2 linked regions of the Streptomyces venezuelae genome follow. The protein of the gene in region 1 interacts with the protein of each later gene in a pairwise test. Links are inferred from orthologs where the notes say so. Each region holds a gene or a part of one and is shown on either strand. Other genes may lie near its edges.

The links.
Region 2: the proteins of rlmN (region 1) and ftsZ interact in binary tests that used the Escherichia coli proteins (3 or more experiments, as listed by UniProt). The link is inferred for Streptomyces venezuelae from one-to-one orthologs.

Annotation. Positions count from the first base shown.
Region 1 is NZ_CP029191.1:5,884,875-5,899,505, reverse strand. The notes cover bases 9,782-12,735. They hold rlmN (23S rRNA (adenine(2503)-C(2))-methyltransferase RlmN), read right to left. Parts: upstream 11,835-12,735; coding sequence 10,728-11,834; downstream 9,782-10,727. Other genes in these bases: DEJ49_RS26740 (phosphatidate cytidylyltransferase), read right to left, coding at 11,944-12,735; DEJ49_RS26750 (thiamine ABC transporter substrate binding subunit), read right to left, coding at 9,782-10,474. Outside these bases: DEJ49_RS26795 (Lrp/AsnC family transcriptional regulator), read left to right, coding at 1-349; DEJ49_RS26790 (aspartate aminotransferase family protein), read left to right, coding at 334-1,713; DEJ49_RS26780 (hypothetical protein), read left to right, coding at 2,776-4,041; DEJ49_RS26775 (VOC family protein), read left to right, coding at 4,142-4,546; DEJ49_RS26770 (LOG family protein), read left to right, coding at 4,617-5,762; DEJ49_RS26765 (maleylpyruvate isomerase family mycothiol-dependent enzyme), read right to left, coding at 5,788-6,615; DEJ49_RS26760 (ABC transporter ATP-binding protein), read right to left, coding at 6,670-7,698; DEJ49_RS26755 (ABC transporter permease), read right to left, coding at 7,698-9,398; more of DEJ49_RS26750, read right to left, coding at 9,374-9,781; more of DEJ49_RS26740, read right to left, coding at 12,736-13,053; frr (ribosome recycling factor), read right to left, coding at 13,091-13,648; pyrH (UMP kinase), read right to left, coding at 13,805-14,566.
Region 2 is NZ_CP029191.1:1,992,086-2,006,584, reverse strand. The notes cover bases 1-2,822. They hold ftsZ (cell division protein FtsZ), read left to right. Parts: upstream 1-707; coding sequence 708-1,937; downstream 1,938-2,822. Other genes in these bases: DEJ49_RS08970 (YggS family pyridoxal phosphate-dependent enzyme), read left to right, coding at 2,672-2,822; pgeF (peptidoglycan editing factor PgeF), read left to right, coding at 1,955-2,665; DEJ49_RS08990 (cell division protein FtsQ/DivIB), read left to right, coding at 1-432. In the rest of the region: more of DEJ49_RS08970, read left to right, coding at 2,823-3,391; DEJ49_RS08965 (cell division protein SepF), read left to right, coding at 3,516-4,151; DEJ49_RS08960 (YggT family protein), read left to right, coding at 4,232-4,516; DEJ49_RS08955 (DivIVA domain-containing protein), read left to right, coding at 4,575-5,684; ileS (isoleucine--tRNA ligase), read right to left, coding at 5,839-8,985; DEJ49_RS08945 (TraR/DksA family transcriptional regulator), read left to right, coding at 9,579-10,700; lspA (signal peptidase II), read left to right, coding at 10,779-11,480; DEJ49_RS08935 (RluA family pseudouridine synthase), read left to right, coding at 11,539-12,480; DEJ49_RS08930 (GNAT family N-acetyltransferase), read left to right, coding at 12,477-12,944; DEJ49_RS08925 (Na+/H+ antiporter), read left to right, coding at 13,049-14,499. UniProt on the Escherichia coli protein: Essential cell division protein that forms a contractile ring structure (Z ring) at the future cell division site. The regulation of the ring assembly controls the timing and the location of cell division.

The sequences.
Region 1 (14,631 bases):
GGCGGCCGTGCGCCAACGCGTCCAGAAGCTGCTCGATCAGGGCGTCATGCAGATCGTCGCCGTCACGGACCCGCTCACCGTGGGCTTCCGCAGGCAGGCGATGGTCGGCATCGACGTCGAGGGCGATGTGGACCCGGTCGCGGACGCCGTGGCCGCCATGCCGGAGGCCGAGTACGTGGTGATGACCGCGGGCTCGCACGACCTCCTCGTGGAGATCGTCTGCGAAGACGACGACCACCTGCTCGAAGTCATCAACAAGCGCATCCGCGCCCTCCCCGGCGTGCGCTCCACCGAGAGCTTCGTCTACCTCAAGCTCAAGAAGCAGACCTATATGTGGGGAACCCGATAGCCGTGAGCAAGGACCTCAGCCAGACCGCCTACGACCACCTGTGGATGCACTTCACCCGCATGTCGTCGTACGAGAACGCGCCCGTCCCCACCATCGTGCGTGGCGAGGGCACCTACATCTACGACGACAAGGGCAAGAAGTACCTGGACGGCCTGTCCGGCCTCTTCGTCGTCAACGCGGGCCACGGCCGTCACGAGCTCGCCGAGACCGCCTACAAGCAGGCGCAGGAGCTGGCCTTCTTCCCGGTGTGGAGCTATGCCCACCCGAAGGCCGTCGAGCTGGCGGAGCGTTTGGCCGACTACGCGCCGGGCGACCTCAACAAGGTCTTCTTCACCACCGGCGGCGGCGAGGCCGTCGAGACCGCGTGGAAGCTGGCGAAGCAGTACCACAAGCTCAACGGCAACCACACGAAGTACAAGGTCATCTCGCGCGCGGTCGCCTATCACGGCACCCCGCAGGGCGCCCTGTCCATCACCGGTCTGCCGGCCCTCAAGGCCCCCTTCGAGCCGCTGGTCCCCGGCGCGCACAAGGTGCCGAACACCAACATCTACCGCGCCCCGATCCACGGCGACGACCCCGAGGCCTTCGGCCGCTGGGCCGCCGACCAGATCGAGCAGGAGATCCTCTTCGAGGGCCCGGAGACGGTCGCCGCCGTCTTCCTGGAGCCGGTGCAGAACGCGGGCGGCTGCTTCCCGCCCCCGCCCGGCTACTTCCAGCGGGTGCGCGAGATCTGCGACAAGTACGACGTGCTGCTCGTCTCCGACGAGGTCATCTGTGCCTTCGGCCGCCTCGGCACGATGTTCGCCTGCGACAAGTTCGGCTACGTCCCGGACATGATCACCTGCGCCAAGGGCATGACCTCGGGCTACTCCCCGATCGGCGCGTGCATCATCTCGGACCGCATCGCCGAGCCGTTCTACAAGGGCGAGAACACCTTCCTGCACGGCTACACCTTCGGCGGCCACCCCGTCTCCGCCGCGGTCGGCATAGCCAACCTCGACATCTTCGAGAAGGAGGGCCTCAACCAGCACGTCCTCGACAACGAGGACGCGTTCCACCAGACCCTCAGCAAGCTGCTCGACCTGCCGATCGTCGGCGACGTCCGCGGCAACGGCTTCTTCTACGGCATCGAGCTCGTGAAGGACAAGGCCACCAAGGAGACGTTCAACGACGAGGAGACCGAGCGCGTCCTGTACGGCTTCCTCTCCAAGGCGCTGTACGACAACGGCCTGTACTGCCGTGCCGACGACCGCGGCGACCCGGTCGTCCAGCTCGCCCCGCCGCTGATCTCCACGCAGGAGACCTTCGACGAGATCGAGGGCATCCTGCGCCAGGTGCTCACGGAGGCGTGGACGAAGCTTTAAGCGATTGGTGTGATCAACATCGGCCCGGGGGCCGCCGTTCGAGTGAGAACGGCGGCCCCCGGGCCGCGTCGTTTCCGGCCCGGTCCGCCCCTGTCCCTACCGTGCCCAGTGACCGATCGGCCCCGCCTTCGTTCCCCCGTACGGGGGAGTCGAGCTGATCTGAACCGAGGTGTACGCCATGGTGGCCCCGCCGGACAACGACGTGCTGTGGGCACGCGCCCTACATGTCACACACAACGGCTCCCCCGCCCTCACCGGCGTCTCGCTCGGTGTCCGCGAGGGCGAGATCCTCGCCGTCAACGGCCCCCGGGGCAGCGGCAAGACGACCCTCCTGCGGTGTCTCTCCGGCCAACTCCTGCCCCAGCAGGGCGAGGTGTGGTTCAACAGCACGCCCGTCCACACGATGGGTCCGCTCGTACGCGAACGGCTGCGCCGCGACCGCTTCGGCTGGATCGACCCCGAGCCGCACCTCGTCCCCGAGCTCACCGCCTGGGAGAACGTCGCCCTGCCGCTGATGCTGCGCGGCGCCTCGCACCGGGTCTCCAAGCCCGCCGCCCAGGAGTGGCTGGACCGTCTCGACATCGGGGGCTGCGCGCGGAAGCGGCCGCACGCGCTCCTTCAGTCGGAGCGGCAGCGCGTCGCCATCGCCCGCGCCCTGGTCACCACGCCGTCCGTGCTCTTCGCCGACGAGCCCACCGCTCCCCTGCACCGCGCCGACCACACCCTCGCCCTCCGCACCCTGACGACGGCGGCCCGCTCCCACGGCATCACGGTCGTCCTGGCCACGAACGACCAGACCGTCGCCACCCTGGCCGACCGCACGATCAACCTCCTGGACGGCCGCCGCGTCAGCACGGTGCACCTGCCGGGGGCGGACGGGGCCGAGGGGGGTGGGGGCGCGGCGGCCGGGAAGACGGACGCGACGGAGCCCCCGGCTCCTGCGGACCCCGCAGGCACCACGACCACCACAAGCACCACTCCCGCGACGACCACGCCGAGCACCACCGCCACGGCCAATCGTTCCGGCGGCGTCACCGCCCCTGCCCGGACGGAAGGGGCCGCGTGCTCGCTTTCCGTCTAGCCCGGGGCGCCCACCCCGTCGTCCAGCTCCGTCGGCTCCTCGTCGCCGCCGCGTCCGCCGGCACCGGCTTCCTGCTGCTCTGCACCCTGACGTACGCGATGGAGCACCCCGGAGCGGGCGCCGGGCTGCGCCTCGCGTGGTGTGCCGCGCCGATCGCCGCCACCGTCTACTTCGCCGTCGCCGTCGCCCGTACCGACCCCGGCACCCGCCCCCGCGGCGGGCTCTCCGCCGTGGGCCTCGGGCCCGCCCGCCTGATGGTGCTCGGCACCATCTCCACGGCCGTCGCCTGCACGCTCGGCTCCCTGCTCGCGCTGCTCTTCTTCCTGCACCTGCGCGGCGACGTCTCCGGCCTCCCCTTCGACGGGGCGGCCGCCGACCTGCTCGCCGCCGACCAACCGCTCCCGGTCGCCGCCGCGCTCACGCTGCTCGCGCTGGTGCCGATCGCCGCGTCCGCGGCGAGCGCCTTCGTACTGCGACCGCGCTCCACGAAGACCACGGCCAGGGCCGGGGGCATCACGCGCGGGGCCAAGACCGGTCCCGTGACCGCGACCGCGTCCCGGCCCGGCACCGAGCCGCAGTCCGAGTCCGCACCCCCGGCCCGCGCCGAGCCCGGCACCGAACCCGCCGCACCCACGCCACCCCCGAGCGGCCTCCCCTGGGGCGTCGCCCTGCTCGCCGCCGGCCTCGCCGTGGAGACGTACACGAGCCGCTCCGGCGCCACCCCCCGCACCGGCCTCCCCCTGCCCGGCAGCGCCGACGGCAGCCCCGCGGGCGTGCTCGCGGGATGGGCGCTGACCGCGCTCGGCCTCGTCCTCGCGGGACCCGGCCTCACCTACCTCTGCGGACGGCTGCTCCAGGCGGTCAGGCCCGGCGCGCTGCGCCTGCTCGCGGGCCGCGTGCTGCAGGAGGAGGCGCGGCGCATCGGGCGGCCGCTCGGCGTGCTGTGCGCGGTGGCGTCGGGCGCGTACGCGTCGATCGTGCTGTACGCGGGTCCGCGCCCGGAAGCCGGTCCGCTGACCACGCTCGGCGCGCTGCTCGTCGGGGGCTGTGCGGTGCTGACGCTGGCCACGGCCTCCGTGGAGGCACGGCAGGCCCGTTCGGACACGACGTCCGCGCTGCTGCGGCTCGGTGCGCCCGCGACGATGCTGCGCGGTTCGGCGGTGCTCCGCGCGGGCGCGCTGCTCGCCGTGTTCGGCCCGCTGACCTGGGTCGTCGCACAGCTGGCAGCGCTGCCGCTGGCCCCCTGAGAAAAAAGTGCGCGTCGAGCGATGAGTTCCGGGTCGAACGCATGTCTATCCCTCCGTAAGCACACGCGCTGACTGCGCACACACACCGGGAGAGACACCCATGTACCAGCAGATGATCTTCGTGAACCTGGCCGTGTCCGACGTCGCCGCGTCGAAGAAGTTCTTCACGGAGCTCGGGTACACGATCAACCCGCAGTTCTCGAGCGACGATTGCGCGTGCGTGACGATCAGCGACACCATCGTCGCGATGATGCTGAGCAAGGAGCACTACGCGAACTTCACGCAGAAGGAGATCGCGGACGCCACGAAGGTCAGCGAGACGCTGATCTGTCTGAGCGCCGAGAGCCGCGAGAAGGTCGACGAGCTCGTCGACAGAGCGATCGCCGCGGGCGGCACGGCGGGCAAGGTCCAGGACTACGGCACGATGTACGGCCGCGCCTTCGACGACCTGGACGGCCACACCTGGGAGGTCATGTGGATGGACCCGTCGGAGGTCCAGGGCTGACCGAGGCCCGAGGCCGACAAGGTCCAGGGCTGACCGAGGCGCCGGTGACCGCCCTGCTTAGCATGGGCGGATGCATCCGACACCCGAGTCCGCCCCGCAACCCCCCGGCGAGGACCGCGAGATCGAGACCCTCGCCGAGTTCGACGAGGTCTCAGGACGCGGCGCCCTCGCGGGGTGCCGGGTCCAGGCCGTCGACCTGACGGAGCGCACCTCCGCCCTCCTCGCGGCCGACGTCGCGGGCGCCGTCTTCCTCGGCTGCCCCATGCGGGAGGACGCGGCGGCGAAGGTACGGGCGGGCGGCGCGCTGGTCTTCCCGCCCGTCCCGGGACTGCCGTTCAACCCGTACCGCGGCCTGCTCTACTCCGCCGACGACCTGTTCGCCGGCCTCGCCGATGGCGGGTACGACGCGACGCCGGACGCACACGCGTACGACTGGTTCCAGCGGACCAAGGCCGACGGCGACGTCTTCTCGTCGATGCTGCGCGCCATACACGACGACTCCATCTCGGACGCCCTCGACGAGCTCCTCGTCGGAGCCGAGGTCGTCGGTGTCATGGGCGGCCACGCGATGGCCCGCGGCACGGAGGCCTACGCGGGAGCGGCCCGGCTCGGCCGCGCGCTGGCCCGCGCGGGGTTCACGGTCGCCACGGGCGGCGGCCCCGGCGCGATGGAGGCGGCGAACCTCGGCGCCTACGCCGCACCCCTCGACGACACCGCGCTGGACGAGGCCCTCGAACTCCTCGCCAAGGCCCCCTCGTTCACGCCCTCGGTCACGGAGTGGGCGCGGGCGGCGTTCGCGGTCCGCGAGCGGTGGCCCGACGGCGGCGCCTCCGTGGGCATCCCCACGTGGTTCTACGGCCACGAGCCCCCGAACGCGTTCGCCTCCCACCTGGCCAAGTACTTCGCCAACGCCACCCGCGAGGACGGCCTCCTGGCCCGCTCGAACGCGGGCGTCATCTTCCTCCCCGGCGCGGCGGGCACCGTCCAGGAGGTCTTCGACAACGCCACCCCCAACTACTACGAGTCCCGCGGCGAACCCACCCCCATGGTCCTGGTCGACCGCGCCCACTGGACCGACCACCTGCCGGTGTGGCCACTGCTCCAGTCGCTGGCCCGCGACCGCTCGATGGAGTCCCGGATCGCCCTGGTGGACCGGGTGGAGGACGCCCCGGAAGCCCTGCGAAAGCTCGGCGCGACGCCGTCCCGCACGGCCTGAGCACGTACGCGGGAACCGCGTCGGCTCACCCGAACGACGCCCGCTCCAGCCAGAAGTCCAGCAGCTCCCGCTCCCCCACGACCTCCACGCGTCCGCTGTCCAGCGGCCGCCGCCGGTAGAAGGCGAGCAGCACCTCCGTGAGCGGCCCGCGCAGCGCGACCGTCGCCTTCGCGTGACCGCGCCGCCAGGTGAACCCGTCCTCGCCGAACTCGACGAGCCACTCGGCGTCGAGGCCCGCAGGCGCGTCGGTCGCGTGGAGGTGGATGCTGCGTCCCGCGCCCTTGAGCTCCGCCGCGCCGTCGTCGGGGTCGGTGCGCTGGGCGAGGGCGACGAGGTCGAGCCATTCGTCGATGGCGTCCGCGGCGACCTCCGGGTCGACCTCGTACGGGACGCCCACGGCGATGGCGGCGTCCGCGCGGTGGATGACCAGCTCGTGTGTCATGCGGCGCGCCCAGAACGCGGCGCTGTGGTCCTCGGCCCACGACCACACGGCGGCTTCGGCGCCCGCGGCGCGGAACGTGGCCGCGCCGAGCTCCGCGGTGCGGGCGAGCCAGGCGTCGAGGGCGACCGGATCGTCGGCCTTGGAGCCTTCGGAACCTTCCGGACCTTCGGAGCCTTCCGGGCCTTCGAGCTCCGGAATATCCTCATCCGGTATGTCCTGCTCGGCGCGCGTCGCGACCAGGCGCTCGCTCCAGCGCACCGCGCTGCCGGTGTGCCGCACGAGCTGGGCCAGTGTCCAGTCGGGGCAGGTCGGCACAGTCACCGAGAGGTCCGCGCCGGTCAGCGTCGTACGGAGCAGGTCGAGTTGGCGGGCGACTTCGTCGCAGCACCGGTCGTGGCCGAGTGTCGTCATGGCCGAACAGTAGAGCGACGTCGCCGACACGACATCTGAGTTTCCGCGCGGCACTCAGCCGAGCACCACCACATCCTCCGCGTCGAACCCGACGCCCACCGTCTCCCCGACCTCCGGCGCCCTGCGCAGCGCACAAGCCGCCTCCAGGCGCGGCCCCTCCACCGGCTGCAGGTGGACGGCGACGTGCGTGCCGCGGAAGGTCCGCGCCGTGACGAGGCACGGCAGTCCCTCCTCGGCGGAGACGAGCCGCACCCCCGCCGGCCGCACCAGGATCGTGCACGGTCCGGCCGAAGTGCCCTCGGGGACCGGGAGCTTGCCCCACACCGTGTCGGCGGCCCCGCCCGCCACGGTCGCCCGCACCACGTTGTCGAAGCCGAGGAAACGCGCCACGAACTCGTCGGCCGGGTGCTGCCACACCTCCAGCGGGGTGCCGGACTGCGCGATCCGCCCGTCCCGCATGACGACGACGCGGTCGGCGAGCGCGAAGGCCTCGCCCTGGTCGTGCGTGACCGCGAGGACGGTCGTGCCCAACTCGTCGAAGAGTTGCCGGAGTTCGACGACGAGCCGCTCCCGCAGCGAGCGGTCGAGCTGACCGAGGGGCTCGTCGAGCATCAACAGCCGGGGCCGGGGCGCGAGCGCCCGCGCCAGCGCCACGCGCTGCTGCTCACCGCCGGACAGCGCGGCCACCGCGCGCCGCTGCGCCTTCGGGAGGCCGACGAGTTCCAGCAACTCGGCGGCCCGGTCGGCCTGTTCGCCGCGCGACGCACCGTGCATGCGCAGCCCGAAGGCGACGTTGCCCGCCACGTCCCGCTGCGGGAAGAGCTGGTGGTCCTGGAACATGAGGCCGACGCCCCGCTTGTGCGCGGGCACCCCGCGCTGGTCGCGCCCCCCGAGGACGACCTGCCCCGAGTCGAGCCCCTGAAGCCCGGCGACCGCCCGCAGCAGCGTCGACTTGCCGCTGCCGCTCGGCCCGAGCACACAGACGATCTCGTGCTCGGCGACATCGAGGTCCACGGCGTCGAGCACGGCCCGCCCTCCGAAACGTACCGTCGCGTCCCGCAGGCTCAGCAGCGCGTCCGTCATCAGAACTCCCCCGTGGTGCGCTCGGTCCGTACGCGTTCCAGGAGCAGCAGGGACACCGCGCACACCGCCATGAGAATCGTCGAGAGGGCCATCGCCTGGCCGTAGTTGAGGTCGCCCGCGCGTCCGAGCAGCCGGGCCACGGCGACCGGCAGCGTCGGGTTGTCGGGCCGTGCGATGAAGACCGTCGCCCCGAACTCGCCGAGCGACACGGCGAAGGCGAACCCGGCGGCGATCAGCAGCGCCCGCCACACCATGGGCAGGTCGACCTCGCGCCAGGCCCGCAGCGGCGACGCCCCGAGCACGGCCGCCGCCTCGCGGAGCCTGCCGTCCACCGCGCGCAGGACGGGCAGCATGGTGCGTACGACGAACGGCACACCGACCAGGGCCTGGGCCAGCGGCACGAGGATCCAGGAGGACCGCAGATCCAGCGGCGGCTTGTCGAGCGTGATCAGGAACCCGAAGCCCACGGTCACCGCGGAGACGCCGAGCGGCAGCATGAGCAGCGCGTCGAAGCCGCGCACGAGACGGCCCGCGCGCCGGGTGAGGGCGGCGGCCGCGAGCCCGCCGATCAGCACGGCGATGGCCGTGGCCACCACCGCGTACTGCAGCGAATTCCCGATGGCCTCGATCGGCGGTACGAGGAAGGCGCCACCGTCCGCGGAGGTCAGCTCCTTGTAGTACGCGAACCCGAAGCCGTCAGGACCGTCGAAGGACCGCTGAACGAGCACACCGAGCGGCAACAGGATCAACAACACGACGGTCGCCATGACGAACCCGAGCAACGTCCACTGCCCGGCGCCGCGCGGCCTGCGCGCGACGGCGGCGGCGTCGACGAGCTTCAGCGCGCTCTCGCGCCGCCGCACCGTCCACGCGTGGATCGCCAGGATCAGGCCGACCGCGGCGAACTGCACGAGGGTCAGGACGGCGGCCGTCGGCAGGTCGAGGAGTTGCGCGGTCTGCCGGTAGATCTCCACTTCGAGCGTCGAGTACGCGGGCCCGCCGAGGATCTGCACCACACCGAAGGAGGTGAAGGTGAAGAGAAAGACCATGAGCGCGGCGGCCGCGACGGCGGGTGCGAGCGCGGGCAGCGTCACCGTCCGCCACGCCGCCCACCGGGAGGCGCCGAGCATCCGCGCGGCCTCCTCCTGGCGCGGGTCGAGCTGTGACCAGAGGCCGCCGACGGTCCGTACGACGACCGCGTAGTTGAAGAAGACGTGTGCGAGCAGGATCGCCCACACCGTGGTGTCCAGGCGTACGCCCCACAGCTCGTCGAAGAGCCCGCCCCGCCCGATCAGCGCCAGGAACGCCGTGCCGACGACGACGGTCGGGAGCACGAACGGCACGGTGACGACGGCCCGCAGCACCCGCTTCCCCGGAAACTCGAAGCGCGCGAAGACGTACGCGCCGGGGAGCGCGACAAGGAGCGTGAGCGCCGTCGACGCGAGCGCCTGCCAGGTGGTGAACCACAGCACGTGCCGGATGTCGGACTGCCCCAGCACATCCGTGATCCGCCCGAACTGCCACACGCCGTCGATGCGCAGCCCGCGCCCGACGATCGCCGTGACGGGATAGGCGAAGAAGAGCGCGAAGAACGCGACGGGCAAGGCCATCAGACCGAGCCGCGCCGCGCTGCCGCGCCGTGACCCCGCGCGTGGACGGGACTTGGCCCCCTCTGCTACTTCAGTACGAGCGAGGTCCACGACTTGATCCACGGCTCGCGGTTGTCGGCGATCTTCTTCGGGTCCATGGTCTGCGGCGCGTCGACGGTCACGCCGTGCTCGGTGAACAGCTTCGGCAGCTTGGTGCCCTCGCGCACCGGGTTCACGAACATGTTGAGCGGCATGTCCTCCTGGAACTCCTGACCCGCGAGGAAGTCGAGAAGCGCCTTGCCGCCCTTCGCGTTGCCGGCGTTGCTGAGCAGACCCGCGTACTCGACCTGGCGGAAGCAGGTACCGGTCGCGACGCCGGTCGGCGCCTGCTTGGGCTGCGGCTTGCCGTACAGCACCTCGACGGGCGGCGAGGAGGCATACGAGACGACGAGCGGCCGGTCCCCCTTGGCCTTCTTGCCGCCCGCGGACCCGGAGAACTCCTCGTTGTACGCCTGCTCCCAGCCGTCGACGACCTTCACACCGTTGGCCTTGAGCTTCTTCCAGTAGCTCTCCCAGCCGTCGTCGCCGTACTCGGCGGCGGTGCCGAGCAGGAAGCCGAGGCCGGGCGACGAGGTCGAGGCGTTCTCGGTGACGAGCAGGTCCTTGTAGGCGGGCTTGGTCAGGTCGGCGAAGGACTTCGGCGGCGCCAGCTTCTTGTCGGCGAAGTACTTCTTGTCGTAGTTGACGCAGATGTCACCGCTGTCGACGGGCGTGACCCGGTGCTTCCCCTCATCGACCCGGAACTCGGCCTTGATCTTCTCCGAGCCCTTGACCTGATAAGCCTGAAAGAGCCCGTTGTCGAGCGCCCGGGAGAGCAGCGTGTTGTCGACGCCGAAGAAGACGTCGCCCTGCGGGTTGTCCTTGGACAGGATCGCCTTGTTCACGGCGGCGCCCGCGTCACCGTCCTTGAGGACCTTGACCTTGTACCCGGACCGCTTCTCGAAGTCCTTCAACACGTCCTTGGAGACATTGAAGGAGTCGTGGCTGACAAGCGTGACGCTCTTGGAGTCGGATGCTCCGGACCCTCCATCGGAGCTGCCGCACGCGGAGACAGCGACGAGCCCGATGCCCACCGCCACGGCGGTGAACGTGACCTTCTTGGTGCTCCCTGACCTGGTGGTGCTCACTGACTTTTCCTCCTGGGTGACCAGGAGAAGACGCGGCCCCGCCCGCGCACCGGCGGCACGCGGGCAGGGCGCTACAGCTTGAGTGATGCCCGAACTTCCTACCCAGAATGACCTGGGCGAGGTTCAGAGGGTCTGCGGCCCACCTGTCCAAAGTGACCGCACTCTCAGCGCTGTGGCGCTCCCCTGTCGGAATATGCAGATGTGTGTACTCGTACGGTACGGAGCCGCACGCCCCGCCAGACTACCTCTCGGCCTACCGCTCGGCCGCCGCCAGCTGGCCGCACGCCCCGTCGATCTCCTGGCCCCGGGTGTCCCGGATCGTGACGGGCACACCATGGGCGGCGATGGCCTCGACGAAGGCCTTCTCGTCCTCGGGCCGCGAGGCCGTCCACTTCGAGCCCGGCGTCGGGTTCAGCGGAATGAGGTTGACGTGCACGGGCTTGCCCTTGAGCAGCCGCCCGAGCCGGTCACCTCGCCACGCCTGGTCGTTGATGTCGCGGATCAGTGCGTACTCGATGGAGAGCCGGCGCCCGGACTTCGCGGCGTACTCCCACCCGGCGTCCAGCACCTCCCGCACCTTCCACCGCGTATTGACCGGCACGAGGGTGTCGCGCAGCTCGTCGTCCGGCGCGTGCAGGGAGATCGCGAGCCGGCACTTGAAGCCCTCGTCGGAGAACCGGTGGATGGCGGGCACGAGCCCCACCGTCGACACGGTGATCCCACGCTGCGACAGCCCCAGACCGTCGGGCTCGGGGTCGGTGAGGCGGCGAATGGCCCCCGTCACACGGTTGTAGTTGGCGAGCGGCTCCCCCATCCCCATGAAGACGATGTTGGAGAGCCGAGCGGGCCCACCCGGAATCTCGCCGTCCCGGAGCGCCCGCATGCCGTCAACGATCTGATGCACGATCTCACCGGTGGACAGGTTCCGGTCGAGACCGGCCTGCCCCGTGGCACAGAACGGACAGTTCATGCCGCAGCCCGCCTGGGAGCTGATGCACATGGTGACCCGGTCCGGATACCGCATCAGCACGGACTCGACGAGCGTCCCGTCGAAGAGCCGCCACAGCGTCTTGCGGGTCGTGTCGTCGTCACAGCTGATGTGCCGCACCACGGACATCAGATCGGGCAGCAACGCCTCCCGCAGCTTCTCGCGCGCCCCGGCCGGGATGTCGGTCCACTCGGCCGGGTCGTGCGCATACCGCGCGAAGTAGTGCTGCGACAGCTGCTTGGCACGGAACGGCTTCTCGCCGATGGCGGCGACGGCTTCCTTGCGCTCGGCGGGCGTGAGGTCGGCGAGGTGCCGCGGGGGCTTCTTGGCACCGCGGGGCGCGACAAAGGTGAGTTCTCCGGGTACAGGCATGGTCCTTCCAGTGTCGCAGACATACGACGAGGGGCCCGCCGCCCTGTGGACAACGAACCCCTCACGCACATCTACGCAGGTCAGAGCAGGTCAGACCCGCGTCACCCGGTCAGCCGGACCCCACGAACGCCACGAGCAGCAGCCACACCACCGGTGCCGTCGGCAGCAGGGAGTCCAGGCGGTCCATGATGCCGCCGTGGCCCGGCAGCAGCGTGCCCATGTCCTTGATGCCGAGGTCCCGCTTGATCATGGACTCGCCGAGGTCGCCGAGCGTGGCGCTCGCCGCGACGGCGAAGCCGATCACCAGGCCCTGCCACCACACACCGTCGTCGATGAGGAAGTGCAGGCACAGCGCGCCCGCGGCCATCGCGAAGGTGACCGCGCCGACCAGGCCCTCGCGGGTCTTGCCGGGGCTGATGCGCGGCGCCAGCTTGTGCTTGCCGAAGCGCCAGCCGATCGCGTACGCGCCCGTGTCGCTGACCACGGTCAGGAGCAGGAACGTGAGGACCCGCTGCGGACCGTCGTCCGCCGTGAGCATCAGCGCCACGAAGGTCGCGAGGAACGGAACGTAGAAGGCCGCGAAGACCCCCGCCGTGACGTCCTTCAGATAGCCCTCGGGCGGCTCGGTCATGCGCCAGACGAGAACGGCGAGCGCGGTGAGCGCCATCGCGACCCACGCGCCCTCGGTCCCGCGCACGTACCCGGCGACGACCATCGCCGCGCCGCCCACCGCGAGCGGTACGAGAGGCGCCTTGATGCCCTTGCGCTCCTCCAGGCGGGAGGTGAGCTCCCAGAGGCCGACCACGACGGCGACCGCTATCACGCCGATGAAGACGGCCTTCACGATGAACAACGACGCGATGATCACCGCGCCGAGTCCCACACCGACTCCTATGGCTGCCCCGAGATCGCGGCCCGCGCTCTTCTTCTGCGGTGCGGCCGGGGCGGGCTGCGGCTGTGGTGCGCTGGGCATGGGCTCCTGCGGAGGCTCGTCACGGAACAGGGGGCCGCCCATCCGAGTGGCCCCCCGGTCGTCGTCCTGGTCTCCGCCGGTCACGGGTACGTCGGGCACGATGGGCATGGGCTGCGTCTCGGACGGAAACAGCGCGTCCTGCGCATCGTACGCGGGACCCGGCGGGGTCGCCCCCTGGCCGGGGCCCTGGGCGGACGGCCCCCAATACCCGGCTCTGGGCGGCGCCCCCCAGGAAGAGTCGTTCACGGATCGATTTCCTGATTCCTCGGACTCGAGCCTCGGCTCAGACTTCGAGCAGCTCGGCTTCCTTGTGCTTGAGCAGCTCGTCCACCTGGGCGACGTACTTCGCGGTGGTGTCGTCGAGCTCCTTCTCGGCGCGGCGCCCCTCGTCCTCGCCGACGTCGCCGTCCTTGATCGCCTTGTCGAAGGCCTCCTTGGCCTTGCGGCGGATCGACCGGATCGAGATCTTGGAGTCCTCGGCCTTGGTCTTGGCGACCTTGATGAACTCCTTGCGGCGGTCCTGGGTGAGCTCGGGGAAGGTCACCCGGATGATGTTGCCGTCGTTGCTCGGGTTGACGCCGAGGTCGGAGTCCCGGATGGCCTGCTCGATGTTGCGCAGCGCGCTCTTGTCGAACGGGGTCACCACGGCCATCCGCGGCTCGGGCACCGAGAACGAGGCCAGCTGGTTGATCGGCGTCAGCGCGCCGTAGTAGTCAGCCACGATCTTGTTGAACATCGCCGGGTGCGCACGGCCGGTGCGGATCGCGGCGAAGTCCTCCTTGGCGACCACGACGGCCTTCTCCATCTTCTCCTCGGCCTCGAGGAGGGTCTCTTCGATCACCACTTGCTCCTGCGTGTCTTGAGTGGCCCGGCTAGCACGGGGCGGCCGGCTGCGTCGCGTCTCTTTCCTGCACGGTGTCCGACCGGCAGGGCTTTGTCCATCCCCTCAAGGCCCGTCCACAGGACGTTCCTTGAGGCTGGCCCAGGTCTCTCGGGGTCAGGCCCGGCTTCCCTGGTCGCCCACGAGTGTGCCGATCTTCTCACCCTTGACGGCCCGCGCGATATTGCCCTCGGAGAGCAGCTCGAAGACCAGGATGGGCAGCTTGTTGTCCCGGCACAGCGTGATCGCGGTCATGTCGGCGACCTTGAGGTCGCGGGTGATGACCTCGCCGTAGCCGAGGGAGTCGAACTTCACCGCGTCGGGGTTGGTCTTCGGGTCGGAGTCGTAGACACCGTCCACGCCGTTCTTGCCCATGAGCAGCGCCTCGGCATCGATCTCGAGGGCGCGCTGCGCGGCGGTGGTGTCGGTGGAGAAGTACGGCATGCCCATGCCGGCACCGAAGATGACCACACGGCCCTTCTCCAGGTGGCGCACGGCGCGCAGCGGGATGTACGGCTCCGCGACCTGCCCCATCGTGATGGCGGTCTGGACGCGGCAGTCGATGCCTTCCTTCTCCAGGAAGTCCTGCAGCGCGAGGCAGTTCATGACGGTGCCGAGCATGCCCATGTAGTCGGAGCGCGCCCGGTCCATGCCGCGCTGCTGGAGCTCGGCGCCGCGGAAGAAGTTGCCTCCGCCGATGACGGCGGCGATCTGGGCGCCGTCACGGACGACGGCGGCGATCTCCCGCGCGATGGCGTGCACCACGTCGGGGTCGACCCCGAGGCCGCCCCCACCGGCGAACGCTTCGCCGGAGAGCTTCAGCAGGAAGCGCCCGGCAACTTTGCCGTCATCACTCTTCGAGTCGGCCTGGGTGGTCATGTGCTTCTCGCTTCTCTTACTCGGCACAACATACGAAGAAGGCCACTGCCGGTGGGGTGTCGTTC
Region 2 (14,499 bases), 3.9 Mb from region 1 along the record:
CTCAAAGTGACGGAACGCAAGCCGGTTCTCCTCATCGAAAAGGGCGGAAAGTTCGTCGAAGTGGACGCCAAGGGAGTGCGATTCGCCACGGTCGGACGCGCGCCCGGGGGAGTCCCGAAGCTTGAATTGAGGGTGGACCGGGACAGCGCGGCGGCCAGTCTGCGCCGCTTCGGCACGGACCGGCTGCTGCGCGAGGCGGTGCGGGTCGCCGGTGACCTGCCCGAAGCGGTCGCCCGCGATACCCGGAACGTCAAGGTCCGTTCGTACGACTCCATCTCGCTGGAGTTGAAGGGCGGACGAACCGTCGACTGGGGCAGCGGCGAGAAGGGGCGTTCCAAGGCCACTACCCTCACCGCGCTCATGAAAGCGGCACCCAAGGCACGGCACTTCGACGTGAGCGTCCCCACCGCCCCCGCATCGGCGGGCAGTTGACGCATATCGTCGCAGGCCAGCACCCTGGTTCGGCAGCGCTACGGCTGATCACATAGGGTGAAAAGAAAAACGGGAGGTTCGGCGTGTTCGTTGAACGTGCGCCACTTGTCGACTTAGTGTCCTGTTCGGAAGAGTCCAGGGAACAGACACACTGGTAACCCTAAACTTCAACGTTAGGGTTCGGGTCGGCGTTCGGACCGTCCCATTCGGCATCAGTCGTCGTATCGCGTCAGAGCGAAACGGCGACACGTAACTCGAGGCGAGAGGCCTTCGACGTGGCAGCACCGCAGAACTACCTCGCAGTCATCAAAGTCATCGGTGTCGGCGGCGGTGGTGTCAATGCCATCAACCGGATGATCGAGGTCGGTCTCAAGGGCGTCGAGTTCATCGCCATCAACACCGACGCGCAAGCCCTGTTGATGAGCGACGCCGACGTCAAGCTCGACGTGGGCCGTGAACTCACCCGCGGACTCGGCGCCGGCGCCAACCCGGCCGTCGGCCGCAAGGCCGCAGAGGACCACCGCGAGGAGATCGAGGAGGTCCTCAAGGGGGCCGACATGGTCTTCGTCACCGCCGGCGAAGGCGGCGGCACCGGCACCGGCGGCGCACCCGTCGTCGCCAACATCGCGCGCTCGCTCGGCGCCCTCACCATCGGCGTGGTCACCCGGCCCTTCACCTTCGAAGGCCGCCGCCGTGCCAACCAGGCCGAGGACGGCATCGCGGAGCTGCGCGAAGAGGTCGACACCCTCATCGTCATCCCCAACGACCGGCTCCTGTCCATCTCGGACCGCCAGGTCTCCGTCCTCGACGCCTTCAAGTCGGCGGACCAGGTCCTGCTCTCCGGTGTCCAGGGCATCACCGACCTCATCACCACGCCCGGCCTGATCAACCTCGACTTCGCCGACGTCAAGTCGGTCATGTCCGAGGCCGGTTCGGCGCTCATGGGCATCGGCTCGGCCCGCGGCGACGACCGCGCGGTGGCCGCGGCCGAGATGGCGATCTCCTCACCGCTGCTCGAAGCCTCCATCGACGGGGCGCGCGGCGTGCTGCTCTCCATCTCCGGCGGCTCCGACCTCGGTCTCTTCGAGATCAACGAAGCGGCCCAGCTGGTCAGCGAGGCCGCGCACCCCGAGGCCAACATCATCTTCGGCGCCGTCATCGACGACGCGCTCGGCGACGAGGTCAGGGTCACCGTCATCGCGGCGGGCTTCGACGGCGGGCAGCCGCCGTCCAAGCGCGACCAGGTCCTCGGCTCGGCATCGTCCGGTCAGGCCAAGCGGGAAGAGCCCGCCACGCCCGCCCGGCCTGCCGAATCGTCCCGCCCGGCCTTCGGCGGACTCGGCTCGGTCACACCGCGCGACGAGCCCGCCGCCCCGGAGCCCGTGGAGGCGGCCCCGGTGAGCGAGACCCCGTCCGCGCCCTCGGCCCCGCCGCAGGTCCCGCCGGCCCGTCCCTACCAGGACAGCCAGGCCGAAGAGCTGGACGTGCCGGACTTCTTGAAGTGATAAGCAAGCACAGCACCGTGAGCGGCGCGCACTTCGCCTTCACCGACAGGTGGGGCGGGGTGAGCGCCGTTCCGTACGAAGAGCTCAACCTGGGTGGCGCGGTCGGTGACGACCCCGAGGCCGTGCGTGCCAACCGTGCGCTCGCCGCCAAGTCCCTCGACCTCGACCCGGTCCGCGTCGTCTGGATGAACCAGGTGCACGGCCGCGACGTCGCGGTGGTCGACGGGCCCTGGGGCCCGGACGCCGAGATCCCGGCCGTCGACGCGGTGGTGACCGCCCGCAGGGGTCTCGCCCTCGCCGTCCTCACCGCCGACTGCACGCCCGTTCTGCTCGCCGACCCGGTCGCCGGGGTGGCGGCCGCGGCGCACGCGGGCCGTCCCGGGATGCTGGCGGGCGTCGTTCCCGCCGCCGTCGAGGCCATGGTGGAACTCGGCGCGGAGCCCGGCCGCATCGTCGCCCGCACCGGCCCCGCCGTCTGCGGACGCTGTTACGAAGTGCCGGAGGCGATGCGCGCCGACGCCGCCGCGATCGAGCCCGCGGCGCACGCCGAGACGAGCTGGGGCACGCCCGCGGTCGACGTGACCGCCGGGGTGCACGCCCAGCTGGAGCGGCTCGGGGTGCGCGACCGGGAGCAGTCGCCGGCGTGCACCCTGGAATCCGGTGACCATTTCTCGTACCGCCGCGACCGGACCACCGGTCGTCTCGCGGGCTATGTCTGGCTGGACTGATAGGGCATGACGGAGCGAAAGTCCCAACTCGCAGCGAATCTCGCGCAGGTCGAGGAGCGCATCGCCGCGGCGTGCGCCGCGGCCGGACGCAAGCGGGAAGAAGTGACCCTGATCGTGGTCACGAAGACCTATCCCGCGAGCGATGTGCGAATCCTGTCCGAACTCGGTGTGCGGCACGTCGCGGAGAACCGCGACCAGGACGCGGCGCCGAAGGCGGCCGAGTGCGCCGACCTCCCCCTCACCTGGCACTTCGTCGGACAGTTGCAGACCAATAAGGTCCGTTCCGTGGTCGGTTATGCCGATCTGGTGCAGTCCGTCGATCGTCCCAAACTCGTCACAGCTCTGTCGGCGGCCGCGGTGCGCGCGGAGCGCGAGCTCGGCTGCCTGATCCAGGTCGCACTCGACGCGGAGGAGAACGGCCGGGGCGAGCGCGGGGGCGTCGGGCCGGGCGGAATCGAAGAGTTGGCCGGTCTCGTGGCCGGGGCGCCGGGGCTGCGGCTCGACGGTCTGATGACCGTCGCCCCGCTCACCGGGCCGTACGCGGGCCGGCAACAGGCGGCGTTCGAGCGGTTGATGGAATTCTCAACCCTCATGCGCGCGGCTCATCCTGCTGCGAACATGGTGTCGGCAGGGATGAGTGCGGACCTCGAACAGGCTGTTGCGGCCGGGGCGACACATGTGCGCGTCGGAACGGCGGTACTCGGAGTCCGACCCGGGCTCGGGTAACGTCGCCAAGAAGTCGGACCACAGCAGAAAATATGGTCATTCTCGCTGTTGGGCGGGGATACCTCGTGGATCGCGAGCAGTTGGTGACGACAGCCGATCCACCACAGAGCGGAGGACTCAGAGCATGGCCGGCGCGATGCGCAAGATGGCGGTCTACCTCGGCCTCGTGGAGGACGATGGGTACGACGGTCCGGGGTTCGACCCCGATGACGAGTTCGAACCCGAGCCTGAGCCGGAGCGTGACCGCAGGAGGCACGAACCGTCGCATCAGTCGCACCAGTCCCACCAGTCACAAAGGGACGAATCGGTGCGAGTGGTGCAGCCGCCCGCCCCGCGCGAGCCGGCGTCCCATTCCGCTTCGCCAGCCGCGGAATCCGGACGTCCGGCACGAATCGCCCCCGTGGCATCCATCACACCTGAACGCCAGAGCCTGGAGAAGAACGCACCGGTGATCATGCCCAAGGTCGTGTCCGAGCGGGAGCCCTACCGCATCACCACATTGCACCCCCGGACCTACAACGAGGCCCGTACCATCGGGGAACACTTCCGTGAAGGCACTCCGGTGATCATGAATCTGACGGAGATGGACGACACGGACGCGAAGCGACTTGTCGACTTTGCCGCCGGTCTGGTCTTCGGCCTGCATGGCAGCATTGAGCGAGTGACGCAGAAGGTGTTCCTGTTGTCGCCTGCTAACGTCGATGTAACGGCGGAGGACAAGGCTCGCATCGCAGAGGGCGGGTTCTTCAACCAGAGCTGAGACGCAGTGATGCAGTAGTTGCCGTAACCGCAGTACCGGATCGACGAAGTACGAGTAACAGGGGAGAGGGAACCGCGAACATGAGCGTGGTCGTGCAGGTGCTTTACATCGCGCTGATGTGCTTCCTCATCGTGCTGATCTTCCGGCTGGTCATGGACTACGTCTTCCAGTTCGCCCGCTCATGGCAACCCGGCAAGCCGATGGTGGTCGTTCTGGAGGCCACCTACACTGTCACTGATCCACCGCTCAAGCTCCTGCGGCGGTTCATTCCGCCGCTGCGTCTCGGGGGCGTGGCGCTCGACCTGTCCTTCTTCGTACTGATGATCATCGTCTACATCCTGATCCACATCGTGAGTCAGCTGTGATGAGTGCGATGTCTAATACGGTCTTGCCGAATGCCGACGACTACGTTGAGGTGAAGAGATGCCGTTGACCCCCGAGGACGTGCGGAACAAACAGTTCACGACCGTCCGCCTCCGAGAAGGCTATGACGAGGACGAGGTCGATGCCTTCCTCGATGAGGTCGAAGCCGAACTGACGCGGCTCCTCCGTGAGAACGAGGACCTGCGCGCCAAGCTCGCTGCGGCCACCCGTGCCGCCGCGCAGAACCAGCAGCAGGGCGGGATGCGCAAGGGCCCCGACGGCCCCGGCCCCCAGGACCAGCGCGGTCCCGGTGCCCCCGTGCCCGCCGCAATATCGGGTCCGCAGCCGGTCCCGCCGCAGCAGCATCAGCAGCAGATGGGTGGCCCCATGGGCGGCCCGCCGCAGCTGCCCGGTGGCGCTCCGCAGCTGCCCGCAGGCCCCAGTGGACACGGTCCGCAGGGCGGTCCGCAGGGTCCGGGCCCGATGGGTCAGGGTCCGATGGGTGGCCCCATGGGCGGTCCGATGGGCGGCCACGGCCCGCAGATGCCGCAGCCCGGTCAGGGCCCCGGCGGCGACAGCGCCGCCCGTGTGCTCTCCCTTGCGCAGCAGACCGCCGACCAGGCGATCGCGGAGGCCCGTTCCGAGGCCAACAAGATCGTCGGCGAGGCCCGTTCGCGCGCCGAGGGTCTTGAGCGTGACGCCCGTGCCAAGGCCGACGCCCTGGAGCGGGACGCGCAGGAGAAGCACCGCGTCGCGATGGGCTCCCTGGAGTCCGCCCGCGCCACGCTGGAGCGCAAGGTCGAGGACCTGCGCGGCTTCGAGCGCGAGTACCGCACGCGTCTGAAGTCGTACCTGGAGTCGCAGCTGCGTCAGCTGGAGACCCAGGCCGACGACTCGCTGGCTCCGCCGCGCACTCCGGCCACCGCCTCGCTGCCGCCGTCCCCGGCGCCGTCGATGGCTCCGGCCGGTGCGGGTGCCCCGTCCTACGGCGGCAACCAGTCGATGGGCGGCAACAACCAGCCCAACGGCGGCCCGTCCTACGGCGGCCAGCAGCAGATGTCTCCCGCGATGACGCAGCCGATGGCGCCGGTGCGGCCGCAGGGCCCCGCGCCGATGCAGCAGGCTCCGTCGCCGATGCGCGGCTTCCTCATCGACGAGGACGACAACTGACGGGCGTGACCACGCCCTAGGCGTCGGCAGCGTTCAGGGCCGGGCCCCCGGAGTTTCCGGGGGCCCGGCCCTTTTGTGTGCCCGGAGGCGGGTGCCCGGAGGCGGATGCGCGAAAGGCCCGGCCCCCTCGGGGCCGGGCCTTCGGTGCGGGCGCTTACGCCTTGCGGAGGCGGAAGGTCAGCTTCAGGGGCTCGTCGGTGAACGGCTCTCCGTAGGTGTCGTCCGCCTCGCCCTGGGAGAAGTCGGTCGCGAGGACCTCGTCCGCGATGAGCTCGGCGTGCTCGGAGAGGGCGGTGACGACCGCATCGTCCGGGGAGGTCCAGCGCAGGGCGATCCGGTCCGCGACGTCCAGACCGCTGTTCTTGCGGGCCTCCTGGATCAGACGGATCGCATCGCGGGCCAGTCCTGCCCGGCGCAGCTCGTCGGTGATCTCCAGGTCGAGGGCGACCGTGGCGCCGGACTCGGACGCCACCGACCAGCCCTCGCGCGGGGTCTCCGTGATGATGACCTCGTCCGGGGCCAGTGTCACCGTCTCGCCGTCGACCTCCACGGAGGCCGTGCCCTCGCGCAGGGCGAGGGACAGCGCGGCGGCGTCGGCCTCGGCGACGGCCTTGGCGACCGCCTGGACACCCTTGCCGAACCGCTTGCCGAGCGCACGGAAGTTCGCCTTGGCCGTGGTGTCGACCAGTGAACCGCCGACCTCGGAGAGCGACGCCAGCGAGGAGACGTTGAGCTCCTCGGTGATCTGGGCGTGCAGCTCCGGGTTGAGGGACTCGAAGCCCGTCGCCGCGATCAGCGCGCGGGACAGCGGCTGGCGGGTCTTGACGCCCGACTCCGCGCGTGTGGCGCGGCCCAGCTCGACGAGCCGGCGGACGAGGACCATCTGCTGGGACAGGTCCGGGTCGATGGCGGAGAGATCCGCCTCCGGCCAGCTGGACAGGTGCACCGACTCCGGGGCGTCGGGCGTCACCGGCACGATCAGGTCCTGCCAGACACGCTCCGTGATGAACGGCGTCAGCGGGGCCAGCAGGCGCGTGACCGTCTCGACGACCTCGTGCAGGGTGCGCAGCGCCGCCTTGTCGCCCTGCCAGAAGCGGCGGCGGGAGCGGCGGACGTACCAGTTCGAGAGGTTGTCGACGAAGACGGACAGGAGCTTGCCCGCGCGCTGGGTGTCGTAGCTCTCCAGGGCCTGGGTGACCTGGTCGGTGAGCGCGTGCAGCTCGCTGAGCAGCCAGCGGTCCAGGAGCGGGCGGTCGGCGGGCGCCGGGTCGGCGGCGCTGGGCGCCCATTTCGACGTACGGGCGTAGAGCGCCTGGAAGGCGACCGTGTTCCAGTACGTGAGGAGGGTCTTGCGGACGACCTCCTGGATGGTGCCGTGGCCCACGCGGCGGGCCGCCCAGGGGGAGCCGCCGGCCGCCATGAACCAGCGGACCGCGTCGGCGCCGTGCTGGTCCATGAGCGGGACCGGGTCCAGGGTGTTGCCCAGGTGCTTGGACATCTTGCGGCCGTCCTCGGCGAGGATGTGGCCGAGACAGACCACGTTCTCGTAGGACGACTTGTCGAAGACCAGGGTGCCGACGGCCATCAGCGTGTAGAACCAGCCGCGGGTCTGGTCGATGGCCTCCGAGATGAACTGCGCGGGGTAGCGGCTCTCGAAGAGTTCCTTGTTCTTGTGCGGATAGCCCCACTGCGCGAACGGCATCGAGCCCGAGTCGTACCAGGCGTCGATGACCTCGGGCACGCGCGTGGCGGTCGTTCCGCAGCCCTCCTGCGGGCAGGGGAAGGTGACCGCGTCGATGTACGGGCGGTGCGGGTCCAGGTCCGACTGGTCGGTGCCCGTCAGGTCGGAGAGCTCGGCGCGGGAGCCGACGCAGGTGAGGTGGTCCTCCTCGCAGCGCCAGATGGGCAGCGGGGTGCCCCAGTAGCGGTTGCGGGACAGCGCCCAGTCGACGTTGTTGGTCAGCCAGTCGCCGAAGCGGCCGTGCTTGACCGACTCCGGGAACCAGTTGGTCTTCTCGTTCTCCTGGAGGAGGCGGTCCTTGATGGCCGTGGTGCGGATGTACCAGGACGGCTGCGCGTAGTAGAGCAGGGCCGTGTGGCAGCGCCAGCAGTGCGGGTAGCTGTGCTCGTAGGCGATGTGCTTGAAGAGCAGACCGCGGTCGTCGAGGTCCTTGGTGAGGCTTTCGTCGGCCTTCTTGAAGAAGACACCGCCGACGAGCGGGACGTCCTCTTCGAAGGTGCCGTCCGGGCGGACGGGGTTGACGACCGGCAGGCCGTACGCACGGCAGACCTTGAGGTCGTCCTCACCGAAGGCGGGGGACTGGTGGACGAGACCGGTGCCGTCCTCGGTCGTCACGTACTCGGCGTTCACCACGTAGTGCGCGGGGGCCGGGAACTCCACGAGCTCGAAGGGACGTTGGTAGTTCCAGCGCTCCATCTCGGCGCCGGTGAAGGTCTCGCCGGTGGTCTCCCATCCCTCGCCGAGGGACTTCTCGACGAGCGGCTGGGCGACGACCAGCTTCTCTTCGCCGTCCGTCGCGACGACGTAGGTGACGTCGGGGTGCGCGGCGACGGCGGTGTTCGAGACGAGGGTCCACGGGGTCGTCGTCCAGACCAGGAGGGCGGCTTCGCCCGCGAGAGGTCCGGAGGTGAGGGGGAAACGGACGTAGACGGAGGGGTCGACGACCGTCTCGTACCCCTGCGCCAGCTCGTGGTCCGAGAGGCCGGTGCCGCAGCGGGGGCACCAGGGGGCGACGCGGTGGTCCTGGACGAGGAGGTCCTTGTTGAAGATCTCCTTCAGCGACCACCAGACCGAGTCGACGTACTCGGGGTTCATCGTGCGGTACGCGTCGTCGAGGTCGACCCAGTACCCCATGCGGGTCGTGAGCTCGGCGAAGGCGTCGGTGTGCCGGGTCACGGACTCGCGGCACTTGGCGTTGAACTCGGCGATGCCGTACGCCTCGATGTCCTTCTTGCCGTTGAACCCGAGCTCCTTCTCGACCGCGAGCTCGACGGGGAGGCCGTGGCAGTCCCAGCCGGCCTTGCGGGCCACGTGGTAGCCCCGCATCGTGCGGAAGCGCGGGAAGACGTCCTTGAAGACGCGGGCCTCGATGTGGTGGGCGCCCGGCATGCCGTTGGCGGTGGGCGGGCCTTCGTAGAACACCCACTCGGGGCGGCCCTCGGACTGTTCGAGGCTCCGGGCGAAGATCTTCTGCTCGCGCCAGAAGTCGAGCACGGCGTGCTCGAGGGCGGGCAGGTCGACCTGGGCGGGCACCTGACGGTACTGCGGCGGCGTATTCAACGAGTCCTCCGGCGGATGTGCTGCCTTCCGTCGGAGGGACGAGAGCCGTGTGCGCCTGGTGCGGCGCGCTCCCGCGGTACCACCCTCCTTGGCCCTCCGGCGCGGGGTTCGCACCGGTGAGCCCCCTCATTGGGGTCGCGATACCGGGTCTACTGGCCTCGGCTGTCTCGCCTCGGCGTTCTTCCGGCGGCTCCGGGGTGATCTTCACGTCGCGCCGGCCCCCGGGCTCGCACCGTCCCCGGGTCGCTCATGGCTGCGTACGCCGCTACTCGTCCCCATCCACGCTTCTCGCTGCCGTCCAGTGTACGGCGCGCGGGGAGGGGACTCCGACCGGTTTTCCGGGAGTCCCGGGGCGGGCGGGGGAGGAGGCGGCGACTGACCCGAATGGCGACATGCGGGGCGAGCGGTTCCGGGCGCGTTCCGTCCTGCGGATTACCCGGCAGGGAGTTGGGCACAACGCATGCAGACTCGCCTCGCGGCACCCGTGGGGCGGGGGGATCGGGCGGCGTGCCCCGTTGCCGCGGGCCTGGAGTCGATTTATCGTCCCAGCACGATTCGCGAGCAAGATCACAATATGTGAAGGGGCCGCGGCCATGGTGGCGAAGAAGACCGCCGTACAGCAGTCGGCGTCCGGCAGATCCACAGGCGCGGCCGCGGCGAAGGCGCCAGCCGCCGGGGCGACGACGGGAGCGGGCTCCAGGACCACGGCGCCGAAGACGACGTCGGCCAAGGGCACGGCGTCGAAGTCGGCGGCCAAGGGCACGCCGACCAAGACCACGGCTTCCAAGAGCACGGCCGCCAAGAAGACGGCGGTCGGGACCACGGCTTCGAAGGGCACGGCCACGAAGGTCGCGGCCTCCGAGAAGACGGCTGCTGAGGCCAAGCCTCTGCAGAGCGCCGCCGGCAAGGCCACGGCGGCCAAGAAGGCCGGCGCCAAGAAGACAGCTGCCAAGAACACGGCGGTCAAGAAGACGGCGGCCGGGAAAGTCGCCGGCACGGACAGTGCCGGCGAGGCGGGTGACCACGACGAGGCCGCTCGGCGAGCGGGTGCCGACGAGGCCCCGGAGAGCGCTGCCAAGGCCGTACCTGCCAAGAAGACGGCCGCCAAGAAGAGCACCGCGCACAAGAGCACGGGCAAGAAGAGCACCGCCAAGAAGAGCACGGCCAAGAAGACGGCCGCGTCCGCGGCCGAGGATGCGGCTGAGGCCGCGGAGACGACGGGAGCCACGACGGTGGTTGCGAAGAAGACTCCGGGCACGGCGACAGCAGCGAAGCAGCCGACGGCCGTGCCCAAGGCACGCGCCGCCGCGGCGGAGCCCGGCGAGCTCGCGGTCCGGCCCGGGGAGGACCCCTGGACCCCGGAAGAGGTCGCCGAGGCCCGTACGGAGCTGCAGAGCGAGGTGCTGCGGCTCGGCAGCGAGATCGCGTCCTCCGAGGACGCCCTCGCGGGGCTGATGCGGGACTCCGGGGACGGGGCGGGCGACGACGACGCGGACACCGGCACGAAGAACATCACGCGGGAGCACGAGATGGCGCTGGCCGCCAACGCGCGCGAGATGCTCCTGCAGACCGAGCGGGCCCTGGAGCGCCTCGACGCGGGGACGTACGGCCTCTGCGAGAACTGCGGCAACGCGATCGGCAAGGCGCGGATGCAGGCCTTCCCGCGCGCGACGCTGTGCGTGGAGTGCAAGCAGAAGCAGGAACGCCGCTACTGAGCGCGGCCTGGGCGCCGGGGACCGTACGTGTGTGCCGTACTCTCGTCCCCAGTCAGGTACCTAGGTTGAGGGACTCACGTGGCAGAGGCGGAGCGCATCATCGGTACGCCGGACATCCCTGAGGCGGCCGGGGACGGGCCGGAGCAGTCCGGTCCGGACTCCGGGGAGACGGCGGCGGCCGAGCAGGACGGGCAGCGGACTGGGTCCGAGCCCGAGCCCGAGTCCGAGGGCGAGCCCAAGCCCGAGGGCGAAGGCGTGGCCGACGCCGAGACCGGCGCCGCGAGCGCCGGCAAGGGCAAGCGGAAGATCGCCGTGCTCTTCGCCGTGGCCGTCGTCGCGTACGCCTTCGACCTGATCAGCAAGATGATCGTGGTCGCCAAGCTGGAGCACCACGAGCCGATCGACCTGATCGGCGACTGGCTCCGCCTCTCCGCGATCCGTAACGCGGGCGCGGCCTTCGGCTTCGGCGAGGCCTTCACCATCATCTTCACGTGCATCGCCGCGGCGGTCATCGTGGTGATCGCGCGGCTCGCCCGCAAGCTGTACAGCCTGCCGTGGGCGATCGCCCTCGGCCTGCTGCTCGGCGGCGCCCTCGGCAACCTCACCGACCGCCTCTTCCGCGCCCCCGGCGTCTTCGAGGGCGCGGTCGTCGACTTCATCGCCCCCAAGGGCTTCGCGGTGTTCAACCTCGCGGACTCGGCGATCGTCTGCGGCGGCATCCTGATCGTCCTGCTCTCCTTCCGCGGCCTGGACCCGGACGGCACCGTCCACAAGGACTGAGGCGCCCGCGGGAGCCCTGTGGTGCGGGAGTGTCGGTGCGCTCCTGCATACTCAATGGGTGAGCACGATTCCCGAGATCCGTACCCTGCCCGTGCCGGACGGCCTGGAGGGCGAGCGCGTCGACGCCGCCATCTCGCGCATGTTCGGGTTCTCCCGTACGAAGGCCGCCGAGCTCGCCGCGGCGGGGAAGGTCTCGGTCGACGGCTCGGTGGTCGGCAAGTCCGAGCGGGTGCACGGCGGCGCCTGGCTGGAAGTGGAGATGCCGCAGGCGGCCGCTCCGGTGCAGATCGTCGCCGAACCCGTCGAGGGCATGGAGATCGTCCATGACGACGACGACATCGTCGTGATCGTCAAGCCGGTCGGCGTGGCCGCGCACCCGAGCCCCGGCTGGACGGGCACGACCGTGATCGGCGGCCTCGCGGCGGCCGGGTATCGGATCTCCACCTCCGGTGCCGCCGAGCGCCAGGGCATCGTGCACCGCCTCGACGTGGGCACGTCCGGCCTGATGGTCGTCGCCAAGTCGGAGCGGGCGTACACCTCCCTGAAGCGCCAGTTCAAGGAGCGCACGGTCGACAAGCGCTACAACGCGCTGGTCCAGGGCCACCCCGACCCGATGAGCGGCACCATCGATGCCCCCATCGGCCGCCACCCGAACCACGACTACAAGTGGGCGGTCACGGCCGAGGGCAAGCCCTCCGTGACGCACTACGACCTCATCGAGGCCTTCCGCGCCGCCTCCCTGCTCGACATCAAGCTGGAGACGGGCCGCACGCACCAGATCCGCGTGCACATGTCGGCCCACCGGCACCCGTGCGTGGGCGACCTGACGTATGGCGCCGACCCCACCCTCGCCAAGCGCCTCGGCCTCACCCGCCAGTGGCTGCACGCGGTCCGGCTCGGCTTCGAGCACCCGGGCGACGGCCAGTGGGTGGAGTACGAGAGCGGCTACCCGGACGATCTGCAGCAGGCCCTGGACCGCGTGCGGGCGGAGAGCTCGTGAGCGGAGTGACGGTCCGCGTCGCCGAGCACACCGACGACGTGGAGGCCTGCTTCGCCGTCCGCAGGGACGTCTTCGTGGCCGAGCAGCGGGTCCCCGAAGAGCTGGAGTACGACGAGTACGACGCCCGCGCGGTGCACGTCCTGGCCGTCCGCGAGGACGGCGTCCCGCTCGGCACGGGCCGGCTCCTGACCGGATCCGCCGCGGCCGCCAAGAACGGCGGGGACACCACCGTGGGCGCCCTCGGCAGGCTCGCGGTGACGCGGGCCGCGCGGGGGCTCGGCGTGGGCGCCGCCCTGGTCCGTGCCATCGAGGACGCGGCACGCGCGCGTGGCCTGAGCGCGGTCGACCTGCACGCGCAGACCCACGCCCTGGGCTTCTACGAACGCCTCGGCTACGAGGTGTACGGACCGGAGTTCCCCGACGCCGGAATTCCGCACCGCGCGATGCGGAAGTCACTCACCTGACGAGCCCGGTAGCGAGCCGAGCGAGCGCGCTGCTCCGGTTGGCGGGGACGGCGTGGCAGGGTTGAGGTCTTGATCGTCCAAGTCTCGACCGCCGGAGTGCACACGTGGATCAACTGGCGCTGGTGCTCATCTTGCTGCTCGGTGCCGTGGTCACCGTGCCCCTGGGGGACCGGCTCGGGCTGCCCGCGCCGGTCCTGATGACGTTGGCCGGCATCGGCATGGCGCTGCTGCCGTTCGTGCCCAATGTGGAGATCCCGCCGGACTACATCCTTCCGCTGGTGCTCCCGCCGCTGCTCTACGCCGCCGTGCAGCGCACGTCCTGGCGGCAGTTCACCGCCAACATCCGACCGATCCTGCTGCTCGCCGTGGCCCTCGTCTTCGTGACGACCGCGGCCGTCGCGGCGGTCGCCAACTCGTTCGTGCCGGGGCTGCCCATCGCGGCGGCCGTGGCACTGGGGGCGCTCGTCGCGCCGCCCGACCCCGTCGCGGCGACCGCGGTCGCCGGGTCGCTCGGGCTGCCGCGCAGGCTCGTGTCGATCCTGGAGGGCGAGGGGCTCTTCAACGACGTCACGGCCATCGTGCTCTACCACGTGGCGATCACGGCGGCGGTGAGCGGCTCCTTCTCCTGGCCCTCCGCCGTGGGGCTCCTCGTCCTGTCGGCCGTGGTCGCCGTCGCCGTGGGCCTCGTGCTCGGCTGGCTCACCAACAAGCTCATGGGACTCCTCGGCGAGGCCACCCTGCAGACCGGGCTCACCCTCCTCGTGCCCTTCGTCAGCTACGTACTCGCCGAGGAACTGCACGGATCCGGTGTGCTCGCGGTCCTCGTCACCGCGCTCTACCTCGCGGAGAACGCCGTCGACGCCGACGACGTGCTCGGCCGGATCACCGGGCAGACGTTCTGGCAGATCGTCGACACCCTGGTCACCGGCATCGCCTTCGGCCTCATCGGCCTGGAGCTGCACAACGTCTTCGGCATCGCGAGCGGCCACCAGTGGCAGATGTTCGGCTGGGGCGCGGCGATCGTCGCCGTGGTCGTCGGCGTACGCCTGCTGTGGCTGCTGCCCGCGACCTGGCTGGCCAAGCGGCTGCACAAGCTGCGCGACGTCGACGAGGAGATCCCGACCACCTGGCGCGAGACCGTCGTCATGTGGTGGTCGGGGATGCGTGGTGTGGCGTCGGTCGCGCTGGCGCTCGCCATTCCGCTCAAGACGGAGGACGGGAGTCCGTTCCCGGCCCGCGACGAGATCATCTTCATCGCGTTCTGCGTGATCATGGCGACCCTCATCGCCCAGGGGCTCACCCTGCCCTGGCTCGTGCGCAGGCTCGGGGTGCGCGCCGACGCCGACAAGGAGCGCGAGCTGGAGCGCACGCTCGCCCTGCGCGCCGCCAAGGCCGCCAAGCGCCGCCTCAAGGAGATCGAGGAGGTCGAGGAGCTCCCCGAGGACGTCACGGAGCGGCTGCAGCGCGGTGCGTTCGACATCGGGGCCCGGATCAGCCCGGACCTGGTCGACGACGAGCGCCGCGAGCGGTACGCCAAGCGCGTCGACCGGTGGAA